3 linked regions of the Megalodesulfovibrio gigas DSM 1382 = ATCC 19364 genome follow. The protein of the gene in region 2 interacts with the protein of the main gene of each other region in a pairwise test. Links are inferred from orthologs where the notes say so. Each region holds a gene or a part of one and is shown on either strand. Other genes may lie near its edges.

Region 1 (9,766 bases), 810 kb from region 2 along the record:
GCATCATCGAGGCCCTGGGCGACCGCATGGGCGTGCCGCGGGAAAAGGTGTTCGTCAATGTGGATCGCTACGGCAACACCTCCGCCGCCTCCGTGGCCATTGCCCTGGCAGAAGCCCGGCAGCTGGGCCGCATCAAGAGGGGCGACCTGGCCCTGCTGACCACCTTCGGCGGCGGCCTCACCTGGGGCGCAGGCCTGGTGCAGTTCTAGGCCCTGGTGCGCGAGCGCAGGCATTTTTTGTTTGCGAACCGCGAAGGTTTGAGGTAGGAGCAACGTGATTCCACGCTGCCAGACGGCACGCAGGGCTGTGGAGATCCCGCCTGCACCGTTTCCCGTATTTGGGAACTGCAACCCTCGCACCTTGCAGCCGGAACCCCCTCGAACTCGACAACCACTGGATAGCGCATGAGCGAATTGCCCAAGACCGCACTGGTGACCGGCGGATCCCGCGGCATTGGCAAGGCCGTGGCCCTGGCGCTGGCTGCTGCCGGACGTCAGGTGTATCTCACCTATGTCAGCCGCCCGGAGCTGGCCGAAGAAGTGGTGGCCACCATCGCCGCTGCCGGCGGCTCGGCCAGGGCCTTTGCCCTGGACGTGTCCGACCAGCCGGCCGTGGCTGCCTTCTTTGCCGAACACATCAAGGAAAAAGTCTTCCTCGACGTGCTGGTGAACAACGGCGGCATCACCAAGGACGGCCTCATCCTGCGCATGAAGCCAGAAGATTTCGAGCGCGTGCTGCAGGTGAATCTCATGGGCGCGTTCTGGTGTCTGCAGGAAGCGGCCAAAATCATGACCAAGCAGCGCGCCGGCAGCATCGTCAACATTGCGTCCGTGGTGGGGCAGACCGGCAACGCCGGCCAGGCCAACTACGTGGCAGCCAAGGCCGGGCTCATCGGCCTGACCAAAACCGCGGCCCAGGAGCTGGCCCCCCGCAACGTCACCGTAAACGCGGTGGCCCCGGGGTATATTGAGACAGACATGACCCACGTGCTTTCCGAGCAGGCCAAGGACGCGTTTTTGTCGCGTGTGCCGCTCAAGCGGGTGGGCACTCCGGACGACGTGGCCCAGGCCGTGGCCTTCCTGGCAAGCGACCAGGCCCGGTACATCACCGGGCAGGTGCTTGCTGTGAACGGCGGCCTGTTCATGTAACATCCCGGCCATTGGCCAAGTTTTTCACCCTCAAACGACGTGCGCAGCATGGAGAATCCTATGTCCGTAGCCGATAAAGTCAAAAAGATCATCGTTGACCAGCTTGGCGTCTCCGAAGATGAAGTCAAACCGGAAGCTGCCTTCGTGGAAGACCTCGGCGCCGACTCCCTGGACCTGACCGAGCTGATCATGGCCATGGAAGAAGAATTCGGCATCGAAATCGACGACGACGACGCCCAGAAGCTGCTCAAGGTTCAGGACGCCATCGACTACATCGGAAGCAAGCAATAGCCGGGGCTGCCTTCTTCGCCTTGGTATTGCCATTGATTCTGGAGACGCCCAGCCCCGGCGCGCCGCCTTGTGCAGGCCTGGCCGCCGGGAGCTGGACGTCATGCATCATGCCAACCCAGCGTTCCCTCGTTGCGCCGGTCTTTGCCAGTTTGCCTTGTTCCGCGGCGTCGAGGATGTTTTTTCATGAGGTGATTCGATGACACGCAGACGAGTCGTCGTCACCGGCCTTGCCGCCGTGACGCCCATTGGCAACGATCTGGAAACCAGCTGGAACAATCTCGTGGCCGGCGTCTCCGGCATCGCGCCCATCACAAGTTTTGACACCACGGACCACGCCACCACCATTGCCGGGGAAGTCAAAGGGTTCAACATGGACCCCTACATCCCGGCCAAAACCGCCAAGCGTCTGGAAAATTTCACCAAGTACGCCGTGGCCTGCTCCCAGATGTGCCTGGCCGATGCCGGCTGGGACATTGCCGAAGAAGAGCTGGACCGCGTGGGCTGTCTGCTGGGCTGCGGCCTGGGCGGACTCAAGTCCCTGGAAGCCTCCCAGACCAAGCTGCTGCAGGAAGGCCCCAAGCGCATCTCGCCGTTCTTCATCCCGGTGCTCATCTCCAACATGGCTCCCGGGCAGGTCTCCATCTTCACCAAGGTGCGCGGCCCCAACCTGGTCACCACCTCGGCCTGCGCCTCGGGACTGCACGGCATCGGCTACGCCTATTCGGACATCGTCCTGGGCCGCGCTGATGCCATGCTCACCGGCGGGACGGAATCCGTCGTCACCCCCCTGGGCGTGGCCGGCTTCAACGCCCTGAAGGCCCTTTCCACCCGCAACGACGACCCCACCAAGGCCTCCCGCCCCTTCGACAAGGACCGCGACGGCTTCGTCATGGGCGAAGGCTGCGGCATCCTGCTGCTGGAAGAGCTGGAACACGCCAAGGCGCGCGGCGCGAAGATCTATGCGGAACTCATCGGCTTCGGCGCCTCCGGCGATGCCTACCACATGACCGCCCCGCCCGAAGACGGCTCCGGTCTGGCCCTGGCCATGCAGGCAGCCCTGCGCGAAGCCGGGCTGCGCCCCGAGGACGTGGAGCACATCAACGCCCACGGCACTTCCACGCCCCTGAATGACCTGTGCGAAACCCGCGCCATCAAAAAGGTCTTCGGCCAGCACGCCTACAAGATGCCCATCACCAGCAACAAGAGCATGACCGGCCACCTTCTGGGCGCAGCCGGCGGGGTGGAAAGCGTCTTCAGCGTGTTGACCCTCAAGCATGAAATCATTCCGCCGACCATCAACCTGGACGCCCCCGACACCGAGTGCGACCTGGATTACACGCCCCACACCGCCCGCCCCCTGGCCGTGCAGAACGTGCTGTGCAACTCGGCCGGCTTCGGCGGCACCAATGCCTCCATCCTGTTCAAACGCTACGAAGGGTAAGGGTGCGCCATGGAAGAACTCTTTATTCAAGATCCCCAGGTCGCCCGCGCGGTGCAGCTGGAAGTCGAGCGCCAGACCGGCAAGCTGGAGCTCATCGCCTCCGAGAACTTCACCTCCCCGGCCGTGCGGCAGACCATGGGCAGCGTGCTCACCCATAAATATGCCGAAGGCTACCCCGGCAAGCGCTATTACGGCGGGTGCGAATACGTGGACGTGGCCGAGAACCTGGCCCGCGACCGCGTGAAGCAGCTCTTTGGCGCCGAATACGCCAACGTGCAGCCCCACGCCGGGTCCCAGGCCAACATGGCCGTGTATTTCGGGGCCCTGCAGCCCGGGGATACCATCCTCGGCATGGACCTCTCCCATGGCGGCCACCTGACCCACGGCAGCCCCGTGAACTTCTCCGGCAAGCTGTACAAGATCGTCTTCTACGGCGTGAAGAAGGAAACCGGCTGCATCGATTACGATCAGGTCCTGGAACTGGCCAAGCAGCACAAGCCCAAGCTCATCGTGGCCGGGGCCAGCGCCTACCCGCGGACTCTGGACTTCGCGCGCTTCCGCGCCATTGCCGACGAAGTCGGCGCGCAACTGATGGTGGACATGGCCCACATCGCCGGGCTGGTGGCTGCGGACCTGCACCCCTCCCCCATCCCGCATGCCCACTTCACCACCTCCACCACGCACAAGACCCTGCGCGGGCCGCGCGGCGGGTTGATCCTCTCCTCCGAAGAATTCGGCAAGGTGCTCAATTCGCAAATCTTCCCCGGCATCCAGGGCGGGCCGCTCATGCACGTCATCGCGGCCAAGGCCGTGGCGTTTGCCGAGGCCCTGCGGCCCGAGTTCAAGTGCTATCAGCAGCAGGTCCTCAAGAATGCCCAGGTGCTGGCCAAGGCCCTCACCGACGCCGGCTACTCTCTGTGCTCCGGCGGCACGGACAACCACCTGATGCTCATCGACCTGACCCAGAAAGACGTCACCGGCAAGGATGCCGAACATGCCCTGGATCTGGCCGGCATCACCGTGAACAAGAATACCGTGCCGTTTGAGACGCGTTCCCCCTTCGTCACCTCCGGCGTGCGCATCGGCCCTGCCGCCCTGACCACCCGCGGCATGAAGGAAGCGGAAATGGAAAAGGTGGCCAGCTGGATTGTGGACGTCCTGGCCAACACCACCAACGAAACGCGGCTGGAAGCCATTCGCAAGGACGTGGAAACCTTCGCCAGAGAATACCCGCTCTTCACCTGGTGCTGACCCATGCAGCCCCTCCCTGACGCCGCCCAGAAGGATCCGCGCCTGCCCTGGCCGGAATACTTTATGCGCATCTGCTTTCTGGTGGCGGAGCGCAGCACCTGCCTCAGGCGCAAGGTGGGGGCCATTGCGGTCAAAGACAAGCGCATCCTGGCCACGGGATACAACGGCGCGCCTTCGGGCACGCCCCACTGCCTGGATGTGGGTTGCCTGCGAGAACAGCTCGGCGTGCCTTCGGGCCAGCGGCATGAAATCTGCCGCGGCCTGCACGCCGAGCAAAACATTCTGGTGCAGGCGGCGGTGCACGGCGTTCCCATCCGGGGCGCGGAAATCTACTGCACCACGCAACCCTGCCTCATCTGCTCGAAATTACTAGCAAACTGCGGCGTGACGGCCATCTACTACGCCCAGCCGTACCCCGATCCCCTTGCCGAGGCCATGCTTCGCGAGGCCGGGGTCTGCTGCCACGTGCTGGCTGCGCATCCCGGCGCATAAGGGGGAGGCATGAACACCTGCGTTGCGGAAACCAGCCCCTGCATCCTGTACATGCGCGAGGCCCTGCGCCTGGGCCGGCGCGGCCGTTTTGTCACGGCGCCCAATCCCTGTGTGGGGGCGGTGCTGGTGCGCAGGGAGCAGATTGTGGGACGCGGCTGGCACACGGCCTACGGCAAGCCCCATGCCGAGGTGGAAGCCATCGCCGACGCCCGCCAGCACGGCGTGAACCTCGCCGAATGCACCTTGTACGTCACCCTGGAGCCATGCAACCACCACGGCAAGACCCCGCCCTGCACCGAGGCCATCCTGGAGGCCGGCATCCGGCGCGTGGTCATCGGCGTGCGGGATCCCAACCCCGTGGCCGCCGGCGGGCTGGAGTTCCTGCAGTCTCACGGCGTGACCGTGGAAACCGGCATCTGCGCCCAGGAATGTCTTGATCTGATTTCCGACTTCCTCGTCTGGCAGCAGCAGTCCCGGGCGGTGTGCCTGCTCAAGCTGGCGTCCACCCTGGATGGCCGCATCGCCACGCGCACCGGGCACTCCCAGTGGATCAGCAGCCCGCCGGCCCGTGAATACGTGCACCGGCTGCGCTCCCAGGTGCAGGCCATCATGATCGGCGGGCAGACCTTCCGGGTGGACAACCCCCTGCTCACCTGCCGGCTGGAAGGGCACGACATGTGCTGCCAGCCCTTTGCCGTGGTGGTGACCTCCTCCCTGCCGCCACCCTCCTCCGCCTGCCAGCTGCTGAATGCGCGCCCCAGCCAGACCATTTTCCTCACGCCCGAATCCATCGCCACCGGCCACGCTGCGACCCAACTGCGCGAATGCGGCGCCACGGTCTGGGGGCTGCCCCTGGCGCCGGGTTCCGTGGGCGGGCTGGATCTGCGCGCCGCCCTGACCCTGCTGCGCACGGAGCTGGGTTGTCATCATGTGCTGTGCGAAGGCGGCGGCAGCCTGGGCCGCTCCCTGCTGGAACAGGGCATGGCCGACGAACTCCTGCTCTTCCTGGCCCCCAAAGTGCTGGGAGACGCCAACGCCGCCCCCGTGCTTTCCGGCCGCGCGCCGCAACACATGGACGAAGCCCTGGCATTGCGGTATACGGATATCCGTCCCGTAGGCCCAGATCTGCTCATCACCTGCAAACCAGTGCTGCCCGGCACTGCCGCCGCACCTGCAACCGATTTGGACAACTCCTGATGTTCACCGGCCTTGTGCAAACTACCGGCCGCCTGCTCCAGGTGCAGGCCCGCGGCGACGAGCGACGCTTCGTCATCGAACCGGCCGCGCCCATGCCGACGCTTACCGTGGGCGAAAGCATCGCCGTGAACGGCGTCTGCCTCACCGTGGAAGCCGGCAGCATTGTGGGCGAACGGCGCTTCGGCCTGTACGCCTCGGGGCAGACCTTGTCCCTGACCACCCTGGGGCAGCTGCGCCAGGGCGACATGGTCAATCTGGAACGCGCCCTCGCCGTGGGCGACCGCCTGGGCGGCCATCTGGTGGCCGGGCATGTGGACTGCATCGCCACGGTGACCGATCGACGGCCCGACGGCGAATCCACCCGCTTCACCCTGGGCTTTCCGCAAGCCTTCGGCCCGCAGGTGGTGGACAAGGGATCCGTGGCCCTGGACGGCATCTCCCTGACCGTCACCGGCTGCGGCGACGACTGGCTTGCCGTGAACATCATCCCCGCCACCATTGCGGAAACCACCATCAGTCGCTGGACGCCGGGCTCCAAGGTGAATATGGAGACGGACGTCATCGCCAAATACGTGCAGAAAATGCTGGCCGCCTGGAACGGGGAGCCAGCCAAACCATCCATTACCGAGGACTTCCTGCGCAGCCACGGGTTTTGATCCCCGCCTGGTTCTTCCAGTCCGCCCGATCCACCCGCCCCAATTGGCCCGCCCAATTCGGCCGCCGCAGCCGCAGATCTCCGACCAGAAGGGAATTCCATGCCAGTTTGCACGCCAGAAGAGGCCATCGAAGAGTTCCGCCAAGGCCGCATGCTCATTTTGGTGGATGATGAAGACCGCGAAAACGAAGGCGATCTCGCCATCGCCGCGGAAAAAGTCACCCCCGAGATCATCAATTTCATGGCCACCCACGGCCGTGGCCTGATCTGCCTGGCCATGGGCCCCCAGCTGGTGGATCGCCTCAAGCTGCCCATGATGGCCACCACCAACTCCTCCAAGTTCGGCACGCCGTTCACCGTGTCCATTGAGGCGCGCGTGGGCGTCACCACGGGCATCTCGGCCTATGACCGCGCCACCACCATCCTCACCGCCGTGGCCGACGACGCCAAGGCCGAAGACATCGTCACCCCCGGCCACATCTTCCCCCTGAAGGCCCAGGCCGGCGGCGTGCTCACCCGCGCCGGCCAGACCGAAGGCAGCGTGGATCTGGCCCGCCTGGCCGGACTCAAGGCCGCCGGGGTGATTTGCGAAATCATGCGCGAAGACGGCAACATGGCCCGCATGCCGGACCTCATCGAATTCGCCAACAAGTGGAACCTCAAAATCGCCACCATCCGCGACCTCATCCGCTACCGCATGCGGCCCGGATCCCTGAGCGTGCGGCGCGTGGCCGAGGCCAATCTGCCCACCTGCTACGGCGGCGACTACAAGGCCATCGCCTTTGAATCCGACATCGACACCCGCACCCATCTGGCCGTGGTCAAGGGCGACATCAGCAGCGACGAACCCGTGCTGGTGCGCGTGCACTCCGAATGCCTTACCGGCGACGTGCTGGGCTCCATGCGCTGCGATTGCGGCGGCCAGCTCCAGCAGGCCATGCGCATGATCGGGCGCGAGGGCAAGGGCGTGCTCCTGTACATGCGCCAGGAAGGCCGGGGCATCGGGCTCTCCAACAAAATCAAGGCCTACGCCTTGCAGGATCAGGGGCTGGACACCGTGGAAGCCAACGAACGCCTGGGCTTCAAGGCAGACCTGCGCGAATACGGCCTGGGCGCCCAGATTCTGGTTGACCTGGGCGTGCGCAAGATGCGCCTGATGACCAACAACCCCAAGAAAATCGTGGGGCTGGAAGGCTACGGCCTGGAGGTGGTGGACCGGGTGCCCATCGAAATGAACGCCTGCGAGACAAATGCAGAATATCTGCTGACCAAAAAGGAAAAGATGGGGCACCTGCTGGATCTGCCCGGCAACGGGACCAATGGCACCTCGGGCGACAGCACGGGCGCGTAATCTTTCATCGAGCACAACAAGGGGACAACCATGTTGCATATCAAGACCGTGGAAGGCATGCTGGATGCCAAGGGCCTCAGGTTCGCCCTGGTGGCCAGCCGCTTCAACGATTTCATTGTGGACAAGCTGGTGGGCGGGGCTGTGGATTATCTGGTGCGCCACGGCGCAGCGCGGGAAGATTTGACCATCATCCGCATTCCCGGCGCTTTCGAAATGCCCCTGGTGACCCGCAAGGTCGCAGCCAGCGGCAAGTACGACGGCGTTGTCTGCCTGGGCGCGGTCATCCGCGGCGCCACACCGCACTTTGACTACGTGTCGGCGGAAGTCTCCAAAGGCATCGCCTCCGTGTCCCTGGATACGGGCGTGCCCGTGGGCTTCGGCGTGCTGACCGTGGACTCCCTGGAGCAGGCCATCGAGCGTGCCGGCTCCAAGGCTGGCAACAAAGGCGTGGAAGCGGCACATGCCGTGCTGGAAACCATTCGGGTGCTGGAGCAGTTGTAGGCAATGACCACCACGTCAGCAGGTCCCTCGGGTCATGCCGGGGGCGGCAAACAGGAATCGCGCAGGTTGGGCCGGCAGCGGGCCTTTCAGGTGTTGTATGGGCTCAATTTTGCCCCCGTCTCCAGCGAACTGGAACTCAAGCGACGCTACCTGAAGGCCCCCCTGGGCGAGCTGAACGCCGACGACCCGGCCGAAGAGTTGCTGCAGCTGGGTCCGCTTTCCCAGGAATTCGGCTGGGAGCTGACGTACGGCGTCTGGGCGCGCATGAAAGAGCTGGACGAAGAAATCGTCCGTCACTCCCAGCACTGGAAACTGGGACGAATTGCCAAGATAGAGTTGACCATCCTGCGCCTCGCGTTGCATGAGATACTCCATCGAAGCGACATTCCCAAGAAAGTCGCCATCAACGAAGCGGTGGAGCTGGCCAAGTCCTTTGGGGACGACAACTCCGGCGCATTCGTCAACGGCATCCTGGATGCTGCCGCAAAGGCGTGAGGCATGGCGAAAATCGGCTTCATCAAGGACGGGCTCCTTGCCCCTCCAGAATATCGGCGGGTGTATGTCAAGGCCATCCCGGGCCTGCGGCAGTTCAGCACCACGGGCTATTCCTCGCCCACGCCCAGGGGAGGGCAAACCTTCGAGCTGGCCTGCGAAGTCCCCCCGGAAATGGACTGCATCGAAGAATGGGCCCCCAAGATGGCCAACACGCTGCAGCACCTGGGCTGGACCCACTGGTGGCTGGACAGCCATACCCTGGGCCGGGCCCTGAACCGCTATATTGTGGAAGTCATGAAGCGCTGGGGCCTGGCCTTCTGGCCCCACTATCACCTGGACAGCGTGGTGCTGGTGCAGGTGGGCATTGAACGACAGGAAATCGCCAAGGGCGTGGCCTTCTGGGAACACCAGTGCGCCCACGTCCGTACGGCGACGGAATACGACTTCGACAAACGGGAACAGGAACTGCTGACCCAGCCCCAAAAGTCCGGCGGCATCCTCTCCTCCCTCTTCAAAAAAGACAAACGCGGACGCTAACGCGCCCGAGCAAAGGTCCCCGCTCATGCAGGAAGGCTACTCTCCAGAGTCCATCGAAGCCAAATGGCAAGGCATTTGGGAAGAACGCAAGGTCTTTCACTGCGAAACAGACCCCTCCAGGCCCAAGTATTACGTCCTGGAGATGTTCCCCTATCCCTCAGGCCGCATCCACATCGGCCATGCCCGGGTCTACTCCATCGGCGATGTCCTTGCCCGCTACAAGCGCATGCAAGGCTTCAACGTGCTGCACCCCATGGGCTGGGACGCCTTCGGCATGCCGGCGGAAAACGCCGCCATCAAGCACGGCGTACACCCCGCCGGCTGGACCTTCGAGAACATCGACACCATGCGCGTCCAGCTCCAGCGCATGGGCTACTCCCTGGACTGGCGGCGCGAGGTGACCACCT
Region 2 (9,510 bases):
GCCAGCGATCCTGGATCTGCAATCTGTCCATCCACCACCATAAATCCGGCCGCTCTCCGACATCCAGCATGGCCTGGGCCGTCGCCAGCAGCTCATCGGGCAGGCGCTGGCCGGCGAAGAAGGCGTCCCGGTTGGGAAAGGCCGTTCTGCCGACAAACAGACCGGCCCCGGCCAGCTCTGCATGGTGTTCGCCGTGAGGCAGAAAGCCTTCGGGCCAGCCGGCCAGGGGCAGATGCTGCACCTGTTGCGCGCCGCGCCGGCGCAGGTCGTCGATGAAGGTATGGTCGGTGACGAAGAGCGCCGCCTGCTTCCACCACGCGGCCTTGCACCGGGCGAGCACATGCCAGGGGGTATCCACGCACCAGATGGCCACGGGCACGCCGGCGGCGCGCAGCAGGTGGAAGTCCTCGCCCCAGGGATCCAGCCCGCGGCCGTTGACGCTCAGGACCAGGGCCGGCCGGCAGTGCCGGAGCAGCTCGCGGGCAGAGGCGGCCTGCGGCGTCACGGCGAAGCCCAGGCGGCGGGCGGCGTCTTCCAGTTCCCGGTGCAGCAGATCACCGTCCCCGCCAGGGAGGCTCACCGCGGGAACCGCGGCCCGGGCGGCCCGGGCAGCCGGCTGCCTGGCCAGGGAGATTCGGGCCAGCAGCGGCCCCCAGAAGGAGGGGAACAGCCGCGCTGCAGGCGTGTACACCTGCAGATCGGCATGGGGATCAATGGCCTCGGGGGGGATGCATCGCCAGTGGGCCGGCAGGGAATCCTGCCAGGACGGCGGCATCTGTGCGGAAAAATCCGGCGATTCGACAACCGTGCTCGTCGCTGGTGCCTGCCGCCAGTGTTCCGGCAGGGCCTGCAGGGCGGCGGCGGGGTCCGGCCCCAGGCCCAGCAGACACAGCGCCCGGCCGTGACCACGCAGGAAGGTGAACTGGTCCGGCGTGTCCAGCAGGGTGCGCGGTGCGCCGAGCTCGTCCAGAATTCGCAGGCGGTGCGGGCGTTGCAGTCGGGGCATGGGACGAGTATGGAGAAGCAGAGGGATGATCGCAACATGAAAAAATATCAGGACCACTTCTTCAAGAAGGCCAAGCAGGAGCAGTACCCGGCGCGTTCCGTGTACAAGCTCAAAGAAATACACAATCAATTCAAGTTCTTTACCAGGGGGCAACGCGTGCTGGATCTGGGAGCGGCTCCAGGTTCCTGGACGCTCTACGCCGCGGAGCAGGTGGGCCCCACCGGCGTGGTGCTGGGGGTGGATCTGCAGGAAACGTCCACCGGGTTCCCGCCGCAGGTCATTTTTCTGCAGGACGACGTCTTCGAGCCGTCGCCAGTGCTGCAGGAACTCCTCCAGATCCACAGCCCATTTGATGTCATCATCTCGGACATGGCCCCCAGAACCACGGGCGTGAAGTTCGCGGATCAGGCCCGGTCCCACGATCTGTGCCTTGCAGCCCTTGCCTTGGCCCGGTCCCATCTGGTACATGGCGGTCGCTTTGTGGTGAAAGTGTTCATGGGGCCGGACTCCAAAGCCCTGCAAATGGACATGCAACAGTCCTTCAAGACGGTGAAGATCCACAAGCCCAAGAGTTCGCGCAGCGAATCGAAAGAAATTTTTTATGTGGGACTGGATTTTCAGGGCGCACCGGTCTGAGAGCCTGGGGCGTCCTTTTGTGCAGCCTTTTTATTGAGGAGCAGCAGATGGCCGGCCATAGTCAGTTCAAAAACATCATGCACCGCAAGGGCCGTCAGGACGTCAAGCGCGGCAAGGCCTTCACCAAGGCGGTCAAGGAAATCATCATCGCCGCCAAAACCGGCGGGGACCCTGCGGGCAACCCCCGGCTGCGCGCCGCCCTGGACGCCGCCCGCAAGGTGAATCTGCCCAAGGACAGGATCGATACTGCCATCAAGAAGGGCACTGGCGAGCTGGAAGGCGGCGATCTGCAGGAAGTGACCTACGAAGGCTACGGCCCCGGCGGCGTGGCCCTGATGATCGAGGCCGCCACGGACAACCGCAACCGCACCGTAGCCGACGTGCGCCACATCCTGGCCAAGCACGGCGGGCAGATGGGCGAAGCCGGCTGCGTGGGCTGGATGTTCTCCAAGAAAGGCGTGTTCGTTTTTCCCAAGGAAAAATACACCGAAGACCAGCTCATGGAAATCGGCCTGGAGCACGGCGCCGAAGACGTGGTGGACGATGGCGACGCCTGGGAAGTGCACAGCACCCCGGACACCTTCGACGCCCTGCAGGCCGCCTTTGAGGCTGCCGGCATGGAGGCCGAACGCGCCGAGCTTTCCATGGTGCCGCAGAACACCGTGGCCGTGGACGTGGAAAGCGGCCGCAAGCTCATGAAGCTGGTGGATGCCCTGGACGACAACGACGACGTCTCCAATGTGCATGTCAACTTTGACCTGCCCGAAGAACTCCTGGCCGAGATGGCCGGGTAGGGATCGGAGAAAAGAAGATGCAATCGGGGGAATGGCTTGTTGATGAAAAGTTGTTCCCCCGAATCTCCAGAATCCGCTGTTCCTGGATGTTGCTGTGCGGGCCGGGCGGTCCGCTAGAGTCGGACACCTGGGGCAGGAGACGGAACTTGGAAACTGGGGAGCTGGGGGCGTGGCCCCCATTTTTTACGCCCGCGAATCATACATCATACCAACCGCAGCACCTTGAGGAGAAGCGCCATGGCTGAAATGTCCGATCCGGTTGCCTATCGGTTTCGTCTGCAGGATGCGCCCCTGGGCGCTCAGATGCTTTTTGTCGCCTTCGGCGCGCTGGTGCTGGTGCCGCTGCTCACCGGCCTGGACCCCAACGTGGCCCTGTTCACAGCCGGGGCAGGCACGCTGCTGTTTCAGCTTGTTACCAAGGGCAAGGTGCCGGTGTTCCTGGCCTCGTCCTTCGCCTTCATCCCGGCCTTGATTTACGGCGTCAAAACCTGGGGCCTGCCGCCCACCCTGTGCGGCCTGGCCGCCAGCGGGGTGGTGTATATGCTGCTTGCCATGGCCATCAAGGTCCGTGGGCCGGAAGTGCTGGAGCGGGTGTTGCCGGCGGTGGTTACCGGGCCGGTCATCATGGTCATCGGCCTCAAGCTGGCACCGGTGGCGGTGAACATGGCCCTTGGCAAGGCCGGGGACGGCTCCATCCAGCTGGTGCCCGAGACGCCGGCCCTTGTGGTGTCCATGATCGCCCTGGCCACCACCATGCTGGTGTCCATCCTGGGCCGGGGCTGGCTCAAGCTGCTGCCCATTCTCTGCGGCGTGGCCACGGGCTATGTGGCGGCGTTGTTCATGGGGATGGTCAGCTTTGCGCCGGTGGAGGCAGCCGCCTGGCTGGCCATGCCGGCCTTTGTGGCCCCGGTGTGGAGCTGGGAGGCCGTGCTGTTCATTCTGCCCATCGCCATTGCGCCGGCCATTGAGCATGTGGGGGACGTGCTGGCCATCGGCCAGGTGGCCAACAAGAATTTCGTCAAGGATCCTGGCATCCACCGCACCCTCTTGGGCGACGGGCTGGCCACCACCATGGCCGCCCTGCTGGGCGGACCGCCCAACACCACGTATTCGGAAGTGTCCGGCGCCGTGGCGCTGACCAAGTCCTTCAATCCCGCGGTGATGACCTGGGCCGCCATCACGGCCATCACCCTGGCCTTTGTGGGCAAGCTGGGCGCGCTGCTGCAGACCGTGCCCGTGCCGGTGATGGGGGGGATTCTGATCATCCTTTTCGGCGCCATCACCGTGGTGGGCATGAATGCGCTGGTGCGGGCCAAGGATGACCTGCTCAACCCGCGGACCATGGTCATCATTGCCGTGATCCTGGTCTTCGGTCTGGGAGACATGGGGCTGACCATCGGGGATTTCAGCCTGCGCGGCATCGGGCTGGCCGGGGTGAGCGGCATCGTGCTGAACCTGATTCTGCCCGGCCGGCACGAATAATCCCGGTACGTCGCTGAACATTATGTTCGAGAGGGGAGAACCGTTTCAAGGGGACCCCTCTCGCTCCCCCCGTCCAAAAATTTGATAGTGACCTTGAATCACAATAAAAAGTCTTTGGAAAGGNAGGTTTTCCCCCGAGAGTTCTTTTCAAAAACAACGTGCCCTAGCTTCCCAGCAATTCCTTGAGCCAGGCCGGGGCGGCCACGGGCTTGAAGTCCGGTCCCACGCAGGCGTGCTGGGTCTGGCCGGTGGCCAGGAGCTTGTCCTTGGCCTCGTTGAACACCTCATAGACAAAGGTGAGCGACGCCCGACTCCAGACGCTGATGCCGGTATGCACGTAGATCAGCTCGTCATAGCGGGAGGGGGCGCGGTAGCGCACGCTGGCCTCGCGCACGGGCAAGAACACCCCGCGGCGTTCCACCTCCGCGTTGCTCATGCCCCGCTCGCGAATGAGCTGACTGCGGGCGCGCTCAAAGAGGTGCAGGTATTCTCCATAATACAGGATGCCCATCTGATCCGTCTCCCCGTAGGAGATGCGGTGGGCGTACCAGGTGTCGTTGGCGGGAAACTCGATAGCGCTCATGCCCGATCTCCGACGGTGCGCATGATCCAGTCCAGGAGCAGATGCCCCGGCTCGATGACCAGCCCGGTGTTGGCGGCGGTGGCCTCGGTGAAGATGTTCAGGCCGGCGCGGATGGAGCAGTCGTTCCAGTAGAGCAGAAACGGCACCGGCTCGGGCACGTGGGTGCGCCGGGCCAGGGGGGTGAGGTGGTCGCAGGCGATGCAGAACGCGGCGTCCGTCTGCCCGTAGCGCTCGAACAACGGCCGGACCACACGGGCGTCGAATCGTTGGATGGATTCGATCTTGTCGTCGATGTTGCCGGCATGGCCGCACTCGTCCGGCGCTTCCACGTGCAGGAAGACGAAGTCGCCGCCGCTGTCCAGAAAGTCCATGGACGCCTGGACCTTGCCTTCGTAGTTGGTATCCAGGAGCCCGGTGATGCCTTCGGCGTGCAGCACGGTCATGCCTGCGGCGCGGCCCAGGCCGTTGATGAGGTCCACGGCGCTCATCACTGCCCCGCGCAGGCCGGTCTTCTGCTGAAAATCATCCAGATGCAGGGGAAGTCCTTGCCCCCAGGGCCACAGGGAGCGGGCCTTGGTGGGGTTGTCCGGCCCGGCCAGGAAGGCGGCGGCCTCCTGCAGCAGCGTCGCCAGGGCGGCGGAACCGGCATAGGCGGCCACATCGTCGGCGATGGGCTTGTCCGTCAGATCGTGGGGCGGGCGGATGTGCAGCCGTGCGTCCGGCCCGTGTCCGCCGCCTTTCTGCACCAGCAGATGGCGGTATTGGATGCCGGGAATGAGCTGCAGATCGCCGCGCTGCAGGGACGGCAGGCTGGCGTTCATCTGGTCGATGAGCGCCCGGGCGGCCTCGGTGGCGATGTGCCCGGAGGAGTAGTCCAGCATGATGCCGTCGGCATCCAGGGCGGTCAGATTCACCAGATTGCAGCGCCAGACGAGATCGTCCGGCTCCAGGGCAAGCCCCTGGGCTGCAGCTTCGATGGGACCGCGGCCGGTGTGGTTGGCTGCGGGGTCGTAGCCCAGCAGGCTCATGTTGGCCACGTCGGAGCCGGGCGGCATGCCTGGGGGGATGGTCCGGCACAGGCCGGCCACCCCGCGGCGGGCCATGGCGTCCATGGTGGGCGTGTTGGCTGCGCCCAGCACGGTTCTGCCGCCCAGCTCCTGCATGGGCCAGTCGCCCATGCCGTCTGCGATGAGGAACAGATACTTGCGGGAAGGTGCGTCCGGCATTTACAAAATCCTGTAATGGATGATGGGCGCCTTGGGCAGGCCCATTTTTTCCAGGCTGCGCATGGCGGCATGCACGGCTGTGGCCGTGGCTTCGTGAGTGAGGAAGACGATGGGCACGCCGCCGCCCACGTCCTCGCCCTTCTGCACCACCTGCTTGAGGGAGATGCCGAAATCCGCCATTACGCCGCCGATGTCCCGCAACATGCCCGGCCGGTCCGGCACCATGATGCGCAGGTAATGGGGAGAGACGGCTTCGTCCAGGTCATGAATTTCCGCCTCGGGCAAAAAGGCCGTGGGGAAGCCCAGGTTCTGGGGCGGGGTGCCGCGGGCAATGGTCATCACGTCCGCCAGCACGGCGCTGGCCGTGGGCATGTCGCCCGCGCCGTGGCCGTAGAGCATCACCGGTCCGGCGTTGCCGTTCACCCGCAGGGCATTGAAGGACCCGCTGACGGCGGCAAGGAGGTAATGGTTCGGGATGAGGGCAGGGTAGACCCCGGCCTCCACCGCGCCAGCCACGGTGCGCGCGCCGGCGATGAGCTTGATGGTATAGCCCAGGTCCCTGGCGAAGGCGATGTCCATGGGCCGCACCATGGTGATGCCCCAGATGCGCAGCTTGTCCAGGGGAAAGTGCATGCCAAAGGCGAGCATGATGGTCAGCACCAGCTTGTGGGCGGCGTCTATGCCTTCGATGTCCAGGGTGGGATCAGCTTCGGCAAAGCCTTTTTCCTGGGCCAGCTTCAGGGCATCGTCAAAGGCCATGCCTGTCTCGCTCATGTGCGAGAGGATGAAGTTGGCCGTGCCGTTGAGGATGCCCATAAGGGAATGCAGGCGGTTGGCGGCCAGAGTCTCCTTGAGCGGCTGGACGATGGGAATGCCGCCGCCCACGCTGGCTTCGAATCCCAGATGCAGGCCCTTTTCCGCTGCCAGGGAGAACAGCTCGCGTCCGTGCTCGGCCAGCAATTTCTTGTTGGCGGTCACCACGTGCTTGCCGTGCTCCAGGGCCGTGCGGATGAGGGTGTGCGCATCCGTGGCGCCGCCGATGAGTTCCACCACCACATCGATTTCGGGATCGACGGCGATGTCCATCAGGCTGGTGGTGCACTGGGCGGTGAGGGCAGCGCCCATCCTGGGCTTGTTCGTGGAACGGACCGCCACGGTCTTGAGGATGATTTCCCGGCCGCAGCGGGCCTGGATCATCTCGCGATTGTCGTGGAGGAGTCGGGCCACCCCCCCGCCCACCACGCCCAGGCCGGCCAGGCCCAGGCGCAGCGGCGGCTTGCCGTAGGATTCGATCATGGCTAGCCTCCGGAAAGCACTTTCTTGACGCCGCGAACGGCCTGGTTGATGCGATGGTTGTTTTCGATCAGGGCGAAGCGCACGTATTCGTCCCCGTAATGGCCGAAACCCAGGCCGGGGGAGACGGCCACGTGGCCTTCGCGCAGCAGGAGCTTGGAGAATTCCACGGACCCCATATGGCGGAAGGGTTCAGGGATTTTGGCCCAGACAAACATGGTGGCCTTGGGCGGGGTCACGTCCCAGCCGGCGCGGTTCAGGCCCTCGCAGAGCACGTCGCGCCGTTCCTTATAGATGTTGCAGATGTCGGTCACGCAGTCCTGCGGGCCGTTCAGCGCCACGATGGCCGCAATCTGGATGGGCTGGAAGATGCCGTAATCCAAGTAGCTTTTGATGCGCTGCAGGGCGTAGACCATCTCCCGGTTGCCGCAGCAGAAGCCCACGCGCCAGCCGGCCATGGAATAGCTTTTGGAAAGGGAGAAGAACTCCACGCCCACATCCTTGGCGCCCTTGGCCTGCAGGAAGGAGGGGGCTTGGTAGCCATCGAACACCAGGTCGGCATACGCCAGGTCGTGGATGACGAAGATGTTGTTTTCCTTGGCGAAATCCACAATCCGCTGGAAGAATTCCAGGTCCACCGTGGCGGCGGTGGGGTTTTGCGGATAGCTGATCACCAGGAGTTTGGGCCGGGGCCAGGTCTGCTTCATGGCCACCTGCAGGTCTTCAAAAAAGTCCCGGTCCACGCCCACGGGAATGCGGCGCACGTCTGCCCCGGAGATGATGGCGGCATACGGGTGGATGGGATAGGCCGGATCGGTGGCAAAGACCACGTCGCCCGGGGAGAGCATGACCAGGGCCAGGTGCGAAAGGCCTTCCTTGGCGCCCATGGTGACGATGCATTCGGTTTCCGGGTCCAGGTGCACATCGTAGCGGCGCTGGTACCAGCCGGCGATGGCCTTGCGCAGGTTAGGCAGGCCGCGGGACATGGAATAGCGGTGGTTCACGGGCTTCTGGGACGCCTCGCACAGCTTGTCCACGATGTGCTGGGGCGTGGGAATGTCCGGGTTGCCCATGCCGAGGTCCACAATGTCCACATTCTGCCGCCGCAGCTGGGTCTTGAGTTCCGTCACCATCGCAAACACGTACGGTGGCAGACGGTGCATGCGAGAAAACATTTCCTGGTTCATGAAGGGGCTCTCCTTGAATGGGCGGCTGCCGCGCCCGAAGACCGGGTACATCTGGCTGCGCACCCTGCAGCATATCAGGACCTTGTACGTCTGGACGCCATGACTGTCAAAGTCTGATGCGTGCCGGCATGGTGGATTTCCCGCGGGATTTCAAGATGCCGCCGCGCTTGACCTCTTTCCTGGCCTGGGGCATCCCTTGCGGCCATGAACCATTTTCCCTGCATCATTCCCGCCGCCGGCCTGGGCACGCGCATGGCCGAGATCTGCGCTGCAACGGGCGGCGCGCCGTTCAAGGAACTGCTGCCCGTGGCCGGCATGCCGGCCATCCTGCATGCCGTGGCCCTGGCAGCGGCCGCCGGAGCCGACACCGTGGCCGTGGTGCTGCGGCCGGGCAAAGAGGCCATCCGCGACTGCATCGACCAGCACAGGCAAGACGTCGCCCCGGGCTGTGAAATCGTCTACCGCTGGCAGGCCGAGCCCGGCGGCGAGGGCCGGGCCATCCTGCAGTGCCGCGATGTGCTGGAGGGCGTACCAGCCGTTGGCGTGATCTATCCGGACAATCTTTATCAACCTCCCGCAGACGGTGACAGCCGTTCACCCCTGGCCATCCTGCGCGAGGCCGCCGAAGGCGCAGGCCAGGCGGCAGCAGCGGTGACGGACACCATCGGTTTGCACCGTCCCGATGCCGCCGGGCAGGACGCCCTGGCCGCCTACGCCAATGCCGGCCGGCTGGATCTGGCGCCGCATCCGGCCTGCATTCCCGGCCTGCGGCTGGTGACGCGATGCTATGCCAAGGGCCCCGGCCCCTTCATGCCCCGCCGGCCCGGCGAGGCCCGCGCCTGTGGCCTGTATGTGGCCACGCCGCGGTATGTGGAGGCGCTGGACGCGCAGGACAAGATGTTGCCCCAGGGCGAGGAACTCACCGATGGCCATGCCCGCCGGCACCTGCTGGCCGAGGGGCGCCCCCTGCAGGCCTTCCTGCTGCCCGGCCTGGTGTTCGACATGGGCACCCCCGCGGGCCATGCCCTGGCGCGGCGGCATCTGGGGGCATAGGATTCTGAGACGTACTGCGAGGGGGGCCCCGTTCCCTCAAGGGCGTTCCCCCTTGCAGCGATCATTTTTCCATAACGATACCTTGCGCGAATCCCCAGCGATGCGGGCTCACCCCCGGTGCGCATCCGCACCGGCGGCTGCGGGCTTTCCCTCCACACAGGGGCAGCGCTGCACTTCCACGGTAACGTGGGACAGACTGGGCACGTCTGCCAGCAGGCGCTTGTAGTCCTCGCTGGTCGGGGCGTGGGCG
Region 3 (9,605 bases), 430 kb from region 2 along the record:
GCTTTTTTGCCGGGTATGACGAGCTGTACTGGAACGTGACCGGCAACGGCTGGGAATTTCCCATCGATTACGCCGAAGCCCTCGTCACCCTGCCGCAAGGCGCGCCCGTGGTGCAGCAGCACGCATACACCGGCTACCAGGGCGACACCGGCGCGGCCTATGCGGCGGACACGCTGGATGACGGCCGCCTCCGCTTCGTCACCACCCGCGCCTTGGACGCCCAACAGGGCCTGACCGTGGCCGTGGCCTGGCCCAAGGGCTTTGTGGCCGAGCCCACGCAGCAGGAAAAGCTGGAGCGCTTCGTGTACGGCAATCTGGCGGCTGCGGCCGGCCTGCTGGGCGTGCTGGCGTTGTTCGCCTATTATTACATCACCTGGTCCCGCGTAGGCCGCGACCCGGAGCAGGGCACCATCTATCCGCAATACGGTCCGCCACAGGGCCTGTCCCCGGCCTCGGTGCGCACCTTGATGCGCATGGGCTCGGACAACAAGACCTTTGCCACGGCCATCGTGGGACTGGCCCAAAAGGACCGGCTGCGCATCGAAGAGGAAGGCAAGACCTTCGTCCTGGTCAAGACGGCCGGCGGCCGCCCTCCCCTCACCGCCGACGAGCAGGTCCTGTTCGACAAGCTCCTGGGCTCCCGCGCACGTCTCTCCGCCAAGCAGGAGAACCACGCGATCTTTTCCACCGCCAAAAAGGCCCTGGAAACGCGCCTGGCCCTGCAGCACGAGAAGCTACACTTTCTCAAAAATTCCAAATACCTCATCCCTGGCATCCTGCTTTCAGCCGCGGTGCTGCTGGTGGTGGCCCTCTCTGCCCGGGAACGGGCCATGGCCGGCTTCATGATGGTGTGGTTGAGCTTCTGGAGCGTGGGCGTATACTTTTTGCTGCGCACGGCAATCACGGCCTGGCTCACCCGCTCGTACGTGACGGCCTTCTTCATGTCCCTGTTCAGCATACCCTTTGTGGTGGGGGAAGTGGTGGGGCTGGGCGCCCTGGCCTATGCCACCAGCCCCCTGGCGGCCCTGTGCCTGCTGGCCATGGCCGGGCTGCATGTGCTCTTTTATGAACTGCTCAAGGCCCCCACGCCCGAAGGCCGCCAGATCATGGACGCCATTGCGGGCTACAAGCTGTTCCTGTCCGTGACGGAAGGCCCGCGGCTGGAACTGATGCAGCCCATCGCCATCACGCCTGACGTCTATGAAAAGCACTTCCCCTACGCCATGGCTTTGGATGTGGAAAAGCAATGGGGCGAGCGCTTCAGCCAGGCCATGGCCTCGGCCGGCCAGTATGACAGCGACTACCATCCCGCATGGTACCTTGGCACGCGCTTCCACAGTGTTTCCTCAGGGGATGGCTTCGCCACTTCCTTTGCCAGCGCGTTCAGCTCGGCCATTTCTTCGTCGTCCACAGCGCCGGGATCCAGCTCGGGCAGTGGCGGGGGCGGCTCCTCCGGCGGCGGGGGCGGAGGCGGCGGGGGCGGCGGATGGTGAGTCAAGGAAGCCCTTGCATCTCGGACACAACTCATCTATAAGGCAACGTTCCGTATCGGAGCGTAGCGCAGCCTGGTAGCGCACCTGCCTTGGGAGCAGGGGGTCGCACGTTCGAATCGTGTCGCTCCGACCATAAAAATCAAGCGGTTGCAGAGATTCTCTGCAACCGCTTTTTTCGTGGATGCCCGCGGTGATGCGAGCGTTCAGCGTGTTTCGTTCATCTCGTTGATGATGCCCCGGAGGTTCGCGGCCAGCCGGGCCAGTTCCGCGGTGGCCTCGCCAGACTGCCGCATGGCCGAGGCCGTCTCGCCGGCGATGTGGTTGATCTGCTCCGTGTGGCGATTCACTTCCTCGCTGGCGGCGGACTGCTCCTCGCTGGCGGCGGCGATGCCTTGCACCTCTCCCTCGGTACGGTCCACAAACCCGACGATTTCTCCCAGGGTCGTGCCCGAGGCGTCCGCCAGCTTGGTGCTTTGCATAATGGCATCCACGGTGGCGTCCGTGCCCTGGATGTTCTTGCGGGCGCTTTCCTGCACGGCCTTGATCTGCCGGCCCACTTCGTTGGTGGCCGTCATGGTTTTTTCCGCCAGCTTGCGTACTTCGTCCGCCACCACGGCAAAACCGCGACCAGCATCGCCGGCCCGGGCGGCCTCGATGGCGGCGTTGAGGGCCAGCAGGTTGGTCTGATCGGCAATGTCCGCAATGACGCCCAGAATCTGCCCGATGTCCTCGGCCTGGCGGCCCAGGTCGGTCATGTCCGTTTTCAACCCCTCGGCATGCTGCTGCACCGCGTTGATGGTTTCCACCACCCGCCGGACCATGGTTGCGCCTTCCTGGGCTCTGGCCTTTGTCTGACGGGCCAGATCCACGGCGGAGGAGGCGTTTCTGGCCACTTCCATGGAGGCCGCGTTCATCTGCTCCATGGCTGTGGCGGTCTCACCCACGCGGGCGCGCTGCTCTTCCGCGCCACGACTGGACTGCTCGATCTGCGCGGCCAGCTCCTCGGCGGCCGAAGCCACCTGATCGGACACGGCATTGGCGGCCGCCGCCGTGCGGGCCATGCGCTCGTGCTGGGCCGCAATTTCCCGCTGCTGGGCGCGAATGGCCGTGAGTTCGAACCAGACGGCCAGGGCGCCCAGCACACGGCCTTCCAGGTCGCGAATGGGCGTGGAGGTGACATCAAACACCTTTGTGCCCTTGGACGAGGAATACTCCAACTCCATCTGCAGCATGCGGCCCTCGCGCAGGGCCTTCTGGGAAAGCGTTTCCCGGGTGGCATCGTCCCAGATGAGCCGCCCGGACGGCTGCCCCAGGTACGCTTCCGGGGGGCCCGGCTTTTCCAGGGCGCGCAGCATGTGGTCATTGACAAAGGTGGTGGCGTTGTTCTTGTCGAACACGGCGCAGGGCGTCACAAATCCCTGCAACACGCCCTGGGCAAAGCTCAGACGGGTCTTCAACTCGACCACCATGGCCCGGATGTTCTGCGCCAGCCCGGCCAGCTCGAACCGGAAGTCGCCCTCCAGCACGGCAGCGTAATCGCCCTGCGCCGTGGCCCGGGTGAAGGCCTCGATGCGCTGGATGGGGGCAGCCACCAGCCGGCGGGTCAGCACGGTGACGCCCACCCCCAGCAGCAGCAATGCCGCGAAACCGATGCCCAGCAGCACGTTGCGCTGGGTATTGGCCGAGGCGGTCAACTCGTCCACATAGGCGCTGGTGCAGACCACGAAGCCGGAATTCGCATCCGTGGCAAAGCTCAGGTATTTCTCCTCGCCCTGCCACTGGTACTGCAAGATGCCGTTCTTGCGGGCCAGCATCTCCTGGACAAACCCCTGACCGGAGACGTCCTTGAGCATGAGCGCAGGGTCCGTGGCATGCGCCACCACACGGCCTGTGGCATCCAGCACGAAGCCGTAGCCGCGCTCGCCAAACTTCAGGCTGTCGATAAACTCGCTCGTAAACCGCTCCCAGCGGGGAAAGATGCCCAGACCGCCCACCACGCGGCCGCTGGCGTCTTTCAGGGCGGCCGCGGCAATGTAAATATACATGTTCGCCCCACCGCTTTTGGCGGTGATGATAGTCTTGCCCATGTAATCGCCCTGGCCGGACATGATGTGCTGGAAATAGTCACGGTCTGCCCGGCTCTGGCCGACGAGACTGACACCCTCGGCATTGACCCCGGCGCGGATGATGCCTTTCTCGTCAAACAAGATCAGGGACCACAAATCCTTGTCCGCCGCCATGGAGGTGGTCAGGCGTTGCTGGGCCGGGCCGGCATCGCCCTGCAAGGCCTCCAGCAGCGCAGGATCCCCGGCAATGCAGCGGGCCATGCTGGCCGCGTTCCTGGCATACAGGCCCAGGGCGTGTTCCGCGGCGATGGCGCTCTGGTCCAGGGCCTGCTGCTCTTGGGTCAAGGCCAGATGGTATGTTGTTTTTGTCACATAGGCCAATATGCCCACAATCGCGAGTGCGGAAACAGCTATAACGGATATTGCAATGGCAGAACCAATACTCTTCAAACGCACGGGCTTCTCCTTGGCAAGCGAACGAGTTCCTGCATTCAAGCGAAATCACAATTTTTTACCTTACCACACGACCATCGTTGCTTCAACGGTGCACCCCAGACGCCCCTACCACGCAACATCGTGAATTATTATTACATCGCCCGCACTCAAATCCTGCCTTCGTGTAAAAAATCACAAAAATGCCAGCCAAAGGACACATCGCCGCGCAATCTCCACATAATATAGGTATTTACCCCCTATACCCGCCGCCGTCTCGCGCGTCCGCCGTGTGGTGCTTTTGGCGTGCACACAAAAAAAGCCCGCCATAATGGCGGGCTTTCTGCTGCATTGGTGTGCAGTTCGGCAAAGTTTCCTTGAAAAGAGCTCTCGGGGGAAAACCTTTCTAAAGAAAGNCCTTTTGCAAAAAGGTTTCCCCTCTCGCAAAGATCTTCCTCAAGAATAAAATGCTCTCGGTGCGGAGGGGATCAGACGCCCTTGCCGCAACACTTTTTGTATTTCTGGCCGCTGCCGCAGGGGCAGGGGTCGTTGCGGCCCACCTTGGGGGCAGCGCGGCGGGCAGGCTTTTTCTTCTGCTGTTTGGTTTCGGAGCCGCCGGAGTAGTTCAGGCTGGCGGCATCGTCCTTGTGCTTGAGCTCGGTTTCGGTCACGCGCTGGAACCGCAGGCGGGTCAGGGCGCGCAGGGCATTGTCCTTGATGATATAGATCATCTCCTGGAAGATCTCGAACCCTTCGCGCTTGTATTCCTGCTTGGGATCCTTCTGCCCGTAGCCGCGCAGGCCGATGCCGTCGCGCAGGTGATCCATGTTGGAGAGGTGTTCCTTCCAGTTGCGGTCCAGGGACTCCAGCAGGAAGAAGCGCAGGATTTCCTGGTATTGGTCCGGGGCTTCCTTCCTGAGGTTCTCCAGGATTTCCTGCACGTACTCCAGGGCTTCCTCGCGGGTGGGCAGGTCTTCGGAGATGTCTGCCACGCGGGAGACGGCAAAGGACTCCTCCAGGCGGGCGCGCACGGCGTCTTCGGTTTCCCGGTCGCCCTTGCCCTGGTCCAGGACGCTGAAGATATCGTCCAGGATATCGCCCACATAGTCATGCACCAACGTTTCAACCGTCTGGGATTCCATGATTTCGCGACGCAGGGAATAGATGACCTCGCGCTGCTGGTTCATGACGTTGTCGAAGTCCAGGAGCTGCTTGCGGATGTCGAAGTTGTGGGCTTCCACGCGCTTCTGGGCGTTTTCGATGGCCCGGGAAACCATGCGGTTTTCGATGGCCTCGCCCTCTTCCATGCCCAGGCGTTCCATGAGGCCCTTGATGCGATCGGACCCGAACAGGCGCATGAGGTCGTCATCCAGGGCCAGGTAAAAGCGGGAGGAGCCGGGATCGCCCTGCCGGCCGGAGCGGCCGCGCAGCTGGTTGTCGATGCGCCGGCTTTCGTGGCGTTCCGTGCCCAGGATGTGCAGCCCGCCCAGCTCGGCCACGCCGGCCCCGAGCTTGATATCCGTACCACGGCCGGCCATGTTGGTGGCGATGGTCACCTTGCCCTGTTCCCCGGCATGGGCCACGATTTCCGCCTCGCGCTCGTGCTGCTTGGCGTTGAGCACCTCGTGGGGCACCCGGGCGCGGGCGAGCATTTGCGAGAGCATCTCGCTCTTTTCGATGGAGATGGTGCCCACCAGCACGGGCTGGCCCTTCTTGTGCAATTCCGCAATATCCTGGGCAATGGCGTTAAACTTCTCGCCCTGGCTCTTGTAGATGGCGTCCGGGTAGTCCGCGCGCACCATGGGCCGATGCGTGGGCACGGCCACCACGTCCAGATCGTAAATCTGTTTGAATTCAACCGCTTCCGTATCGGCCGTGCCGGTCATGCCGGCCAGCTTCTTGTACATGCGGAAGTAGTTCTGGAAGGTGATGGAAGCCAGCGTCTGGTTCTCGGCCTCCACTTTCACGCCTTCCTTGGCCTCCAGGGACTGGTGCAGGCCGTCGGAATAGCGCCGACCGGGCATGAGGCGGCCGGTGAACTCGTCCACGATGATCACCTGCCCGTCCTTGACGATGTAATCCACGTCGCGCTGGAACAGGTGATGCGCCTTGAGGCCCTGCAGCACATGATGCTGGAAGGTGATGTTAGCGGGATCGTACAGGTTTTCCAACTGCAACAGGCCTTCCACGCGGGCCACGCCTTCTTCCGTAAGGCCCACGGTGCGGGCCTTTTCGTCCACGGTGAAGTGCCCTTCGCGCTTGAGGGATGGAATAAGGGCGCTCACACGGGCATACAGCGCCGTGGACTGCTCTGCCGGGCCGGAAATAATGAGCGGGGTCCTGGCTTCATCGATGAGGATGGAGTCCACTTCGTCCACGATGGCATAATGCAGGCTGCGCTGGACGAGCTGTTCCTTGTAGAACTTCATGTTGTCGCGCAGGTAGTCGAAGCCGAATTCGTTGTTGGTGCCGTAGGTGACGTCTGCGCCATAGTTCTCCTGGCGCTCCTGGTCCGTGAGACCGTGGACGATGATGCCCACGCGCAGGCCCAGGAAGTTGTACAGGCGGCCCATCCATTCGGCGTCGCGCTTTGCCAGGTAGTCGTTCACCGTCACCACGTGCACGCCCTTGTTTTCCAGGGCGTTGAGCACCACGGGCAGGGTGGCCACCAAGGTTTTGCCTTCGCCGGTCTTCATTTCGGCGATGGTGCCCCGGTGCAGCACCATGCCGCCGACGAGCTGGACATCGAAATGCCGCATGTCCAGGGCGCGTGTGCCGGCCTCGCGCACCAGGGCGAACACGTCGGGCAGCAGGTCGTCCAGGGGCCTGCCGTTGGCCACTTCTTCCTTCCAGCTGACGATACGGGCGCGCAGCTCATCGTCGGACAGGGCCTGCATGGCAGGCTCAAGGTCGTTGATGCGGGCGACGAGGGGACGCAGGCGTTTGAGATAGCGATCGTTTTTGGAACCGATAATCTTGGCGACAAGACTGCCGAACATGGAATCTCCTTCAAGGGGGGGACGCGCGCGGACTGGGTGGACAGGCGCGACAAAACGACAGGGCGTGACGGCGTGCTGCTCTTCGCAATCACGTCCTGTATCGTGGCTCTATCAGAAAGGCAAATGCTTCATGCCGGGTGCAGGCAGTTGCGCCGCCCCCGCGCCAGGGGTCAGGGCAAGGTATCTTTGAAAGGATTTCTCGGGGGGAAACCTAAGATTTCTTTCCAACTTCCCCCGAACCCCCTTTCCAAAGACTTGTAGTGTGATGCAAGCCCATTTGCAAAGTGTTGGCAGGGGAGAGCGCGAGAGGGGAGAGCCTTTTGCAAAAAAGGTTCCCTCTCGCAACGTCTTTTTGCAAAAGTAAAATGCTCTACCGCAGCAGCCCCAGCACCCCCACGGCGATGAGGTATATCGCCACCACAAAATTCAGAATCTTCGGATAAATGAGAATGAGGATCCCTGCAATGAGCGCCAGTATCGGCTGCAGCTGCAAGTGCATGGGCATAATGCCTCCCGTGGTTGAGACGCCGGAGTCCATTCCCCGGCCAGCCTCTGCATAGCACATGGTGCGGGCATGCGCCAAGTCCCATTCCATTTTCACCTCACGGCTGCAGCCGTGCAGTGGAAATGGAATCAGGTCTGGATCACGTCCAGCCAGTGCGCCACCATGCCCTGTGCCGGCGCCGTGGCTGCCAGGTGCATGGTGCAGCCGGAACAGCCGGTGAGCACCTGCGTGTCCGCCTCGCCGCCGTCGGGAATCAGGCTCTCCCAGCAAGCGGCGGCCACCCGCTGGGGCAGGCCGCTGCCGCCCAGCTGCATCACGCCGCCCAGACCGCAGCAGCGGTCCGTCACCTGCCGTGTCAGCCGATCGCCCAGGGCTGCGGCCAGGAAGGGACCGTCCGGGTTGCCCTCCCGGGCATGGCAGGGCTGGTGCCAGACCACTGCCGCCGGCGCGGTGGGCTCATCGATGCAAAAGGTCGCCCGCCCCAGCAGGGACGTCAGGGGCTGGACCGACTCCCGGAACCGGGCGGCCTCGCCGGCATCCCAGCCCGCATCACCATAGGCCATGAGCCCGGCGCGGCAGGACGCGCAAAAGGTTGCCATCGTGGGCCGGCCGGCAGTGCGCCAGGCCTCCACATTGCGGCGTTGCATGTCCCGCTGCTGCGCCTCCAGGCCGGCATGGCCCAGGGTGGCGCCGCAGCAGGCGAAATTGTCGGGAATCACCACCCGGTAGCCGCTCTGCTCCAGCAGCCGGCGGGCAGTGGCGATCCATTGCGGACGCAGATGCGTGGCCGTGCAGCCGGGAAAGATGGCGACCTCCCTGCCCTGCCCCACCGGTTCCCAGTCCTGCGCGCGCAGCCACGGCGCAGGGTCCGGCGCCTGCAATCCCCTGGCCGCGGGAAGCGCTGCCGGCAGGAGGCGGGACAGACTCGCCGCCGCCGGCCAGAGCAGGCCGGCCTTGGCGATCCATTGTCCCCACAGCCAGCGCTGCCAGCCGCCATGCCCGGCCCGGATGGCCGCCACCACCTCCGGCGTGTGCAGTCCCTGCGGACACACCGTGGCGCAACGGCCGCAGCCCAGGCACATGGCGGCCAACTCCTCGGCCTGTCGGGGACGAATGGCGTCGCTGCCCTGCCGCAGGGCACGGTGCAGGACGTGGGTGGCCTTGGGCGTCAGTTCCTCGCGCTGGGTGGCCAGGAACAGGGGGCAGACGTCCAGGCAACGGCCGCAGGCGATGCATTCCTTGGGAAGATCCGCGGGCGCGTCGGGCATGTCAGTACGCCTTGCCGGGATTGAGGATGCCGTGGGGATCAAAAATTTGTTTGATCTGCCGCATCAGCCGGCGTTCCACCGCACCAAGCTGCTTGTCCACAACAGCCAGCTTGACCAAGCCGATGCCGTGCTCGCCGGAAAGGCTGCCGCCCAGGGCCATGGTAGTTTCCTGGATGGCGGCCTTGGCCCGGGCCGCGGCGTCTTCCTGTCCGGGTTCGTGCATGACCGAGACGTGCATGTTGCCGTCGCCCAGGTGCCCGGCAAAGAGCACGCGCACGCCGGCCTCCTCGCCGATGGCCTCAAAACGCGTCAGGGCCTGCAGCACCCTGCCGCGGGGCAGGGTCACATCATCGGAAAGTTTCTTGCTGCCGGCCTTGAAGGAGGCGGGATTGATGCTGCGGCGGATGTCCCACAAGGCCTCCTCCTCCCTGCCCTGGGCCAGCTCCAGGTACACCGGGCCGAAGGGCGTCACGGCGTCCTGCGCCCGGGCCAGGGACGCGGCCAGGCATTCCGGATCGCCATCCAGCCGCAACAGCAGCACGGCATTGGTGGACGCCGGCCACGGGACGAGCGGCGGCGGCATGAGCTGTTCCAGGCAGCGGCACATGCCCCGGCCCATGAACTCCATGGCCGCCGGCAGCATGCCCGCGGCAAACACGGCGCGGGAGGCGGCCAGGCAAGCATCCATCGTGCCATAGGCTGCCAGCAACGAGGCCGTGGCTTGTGGCTTGGGTTGCAGTTTCAGGATGATGCGCGAAATGACGCCCAGGGTGCCTTCGCTGCCCACCAGCAGCCGGGTAAGGTCGAGCCCCACCACGTTCTTGTGGGTCCGGCCGCCGGTC

What was found.
Region 1: the proteins of DGI_RS12435 (region 2) and acpP interact in binary tests that used the Escherichia coli proteins (3 or more experiments, as listed by UniProt). The link is inferred for Megalodesulfovibrio gigas DSM 1382 = ATCC 19364 from one-to-one orthologs.
Region 3: the proteins of DGI_RS12435 (region 2) and secA interact in binary tests that used the Escherichia coli proteins (3 or more experiments, as listed by UniProt). The link is inferred for Megalodesulfovibrio gigas DSM 1382 = ATCC 19364 from one-to-one orthologs.

What each region holds. Positions count from the first base shown.
Region 1 is NC_022444.1:2,023,028-2,032,793, reverse strand. What follows is about bases 1-2,823. They hold acpP (acyl carrier protein), read left to right. Parts: upstream 1-1,208; coding sequence 1,209-1,439; downstream 1,440-2,823. Other genes in these bases: fabF (beta-ketoacyl-ACP synthase II), read left to right, coding at 1,636-2,823; fabG (3-oxoacyl-[acyl-carrier-protein] reductase), read left to right, coding at 405-1,148; DGI_RS08880 (beta-ketoacyl-ACP synthase III), read left to right, coding at 1-209. Outside these bases: more of fabF, read left to right, coding at 2,824-2,880; glyA (serine hydroxymethyltransferase), read left to right, coding at 2,890-4,131; DGI_RS08855 (deoxycytidylate deaminase), read left to right, coding at 4,135-4,623; bifunctional diaminohydroxyphosphoribosylaminopyrimidine deaminase/5-amino-6-(5-phosphoribosylamino)uracil reductase RibD, read left to right, coding at 4,633-5,820; DGI_RS08845 (riboflavin synthase), read left to right, coding at 5,820-6,476; DGI_RS08840 (bifunctional 3,4-dihydroxy-2-butanone-4-phosphate synthase/GTP cyclohydrolase II), read left to right, coding at 6,576-7,826; ribH (6,7-dimethyl-8-ribityllumazine synthase), read left to right, coding at 7,857-8,327; transcription antitermination factor NusB, read left to right, coding at 8,331-8,822; DGI_RS08825 (hypothetical protein), read left to right, coding at 8,826-9,359; leuS (leucine--tRNA ligase), read left to right, coding at 9,385-9,766. UniProt on the Escherichia coli protein: Carrier of the growing fatty acid chain in fatty acid biosynthesis.
Region 2 is NC_022444.1:2,832,723-2,842,232, reverse strand. The notes cover bases 2,792-5,791. They hold DGI_RS12435 (acyl-CoA thioesterase), read right to left. Parts: upstream 4,502-5,791; coding sequence 4,082-4,501; downstream 2,792-4,081. Other genes in these bases: DGI_RS12425 (homoserine dehydrogenase), read right to left, coding at 5,728-5,791; apgM (2,3-bisphosphoglycerate-independent phosphoglycerate mutase), read right to left, coding at 4,498-5,727; DGI_RS12440 (uracil-xanthine permease family protein), read left to right, coding at 2,792-3,918. Outside these bases: DGI_RS12455 (glycosyltransferase family protein), read right to left, coding at 1-1,006; DGI_RS12450 (SAM-dependent methyltransferase), read left to right, coding at 1,043-1,642; DGI_RS12445 (YebC/PmpR family DNA-binding transcriptional regulator), read left to right, coding at 1,690-2,436; more of DGI_RS12440, read left to right, coding at 2,683-2,791; more of DGI_RS12425, read right to left, coding at 5,792-7,023; DGI_RS12420 (aminotransferase class I/II-fold pyridoxal phosphate-dependent enzyme), read right to left, coding at 7,026-8,207; DGI_RS12415 (NTP transferase domain-containing protein), read left to right, coding at 8,412-9,260; CDF family Co(II)/Ni(II) efflux transporter DmeF, read right to left, coding at 9,369-9,510.
Region 3 is NC_022444.1:3,264,897-3,274,501, forward strand. What follows is about bases 4,236-7,386. They hold secA (preprotein translocase subunit SecA), read right to left. Parts: upstream 6,991-7,386; coding sequence 4,480-6,990; downstream 4,236-4,479. Other genes in these bases: DGI_RS18070 (DUF3096 domain-containing protein), read right to left, coding at 7,361-7,386. Also shown: DGI_RS14375 (DUF2207 domain-containing protein), read left to right, coding at 1-1,493; DGI_RS14385 (methyl-accepting chemotaxis protein), read right to left, coding at 1,697-3,904; more of DGI_RS18070, read right to left, coding at 7,387-7,495; DGI_RS14400 ((Fe-S)-binding protein), read right to left, coding at 7,624-8,763; DGI_RS14405 (FAD-binding oxidoreductase), read right to left, coding at 8,765-9,605. UniProt on the Escherichia coli protein: Required for protein export, interacts with the SecYEG preprotein conducting channel.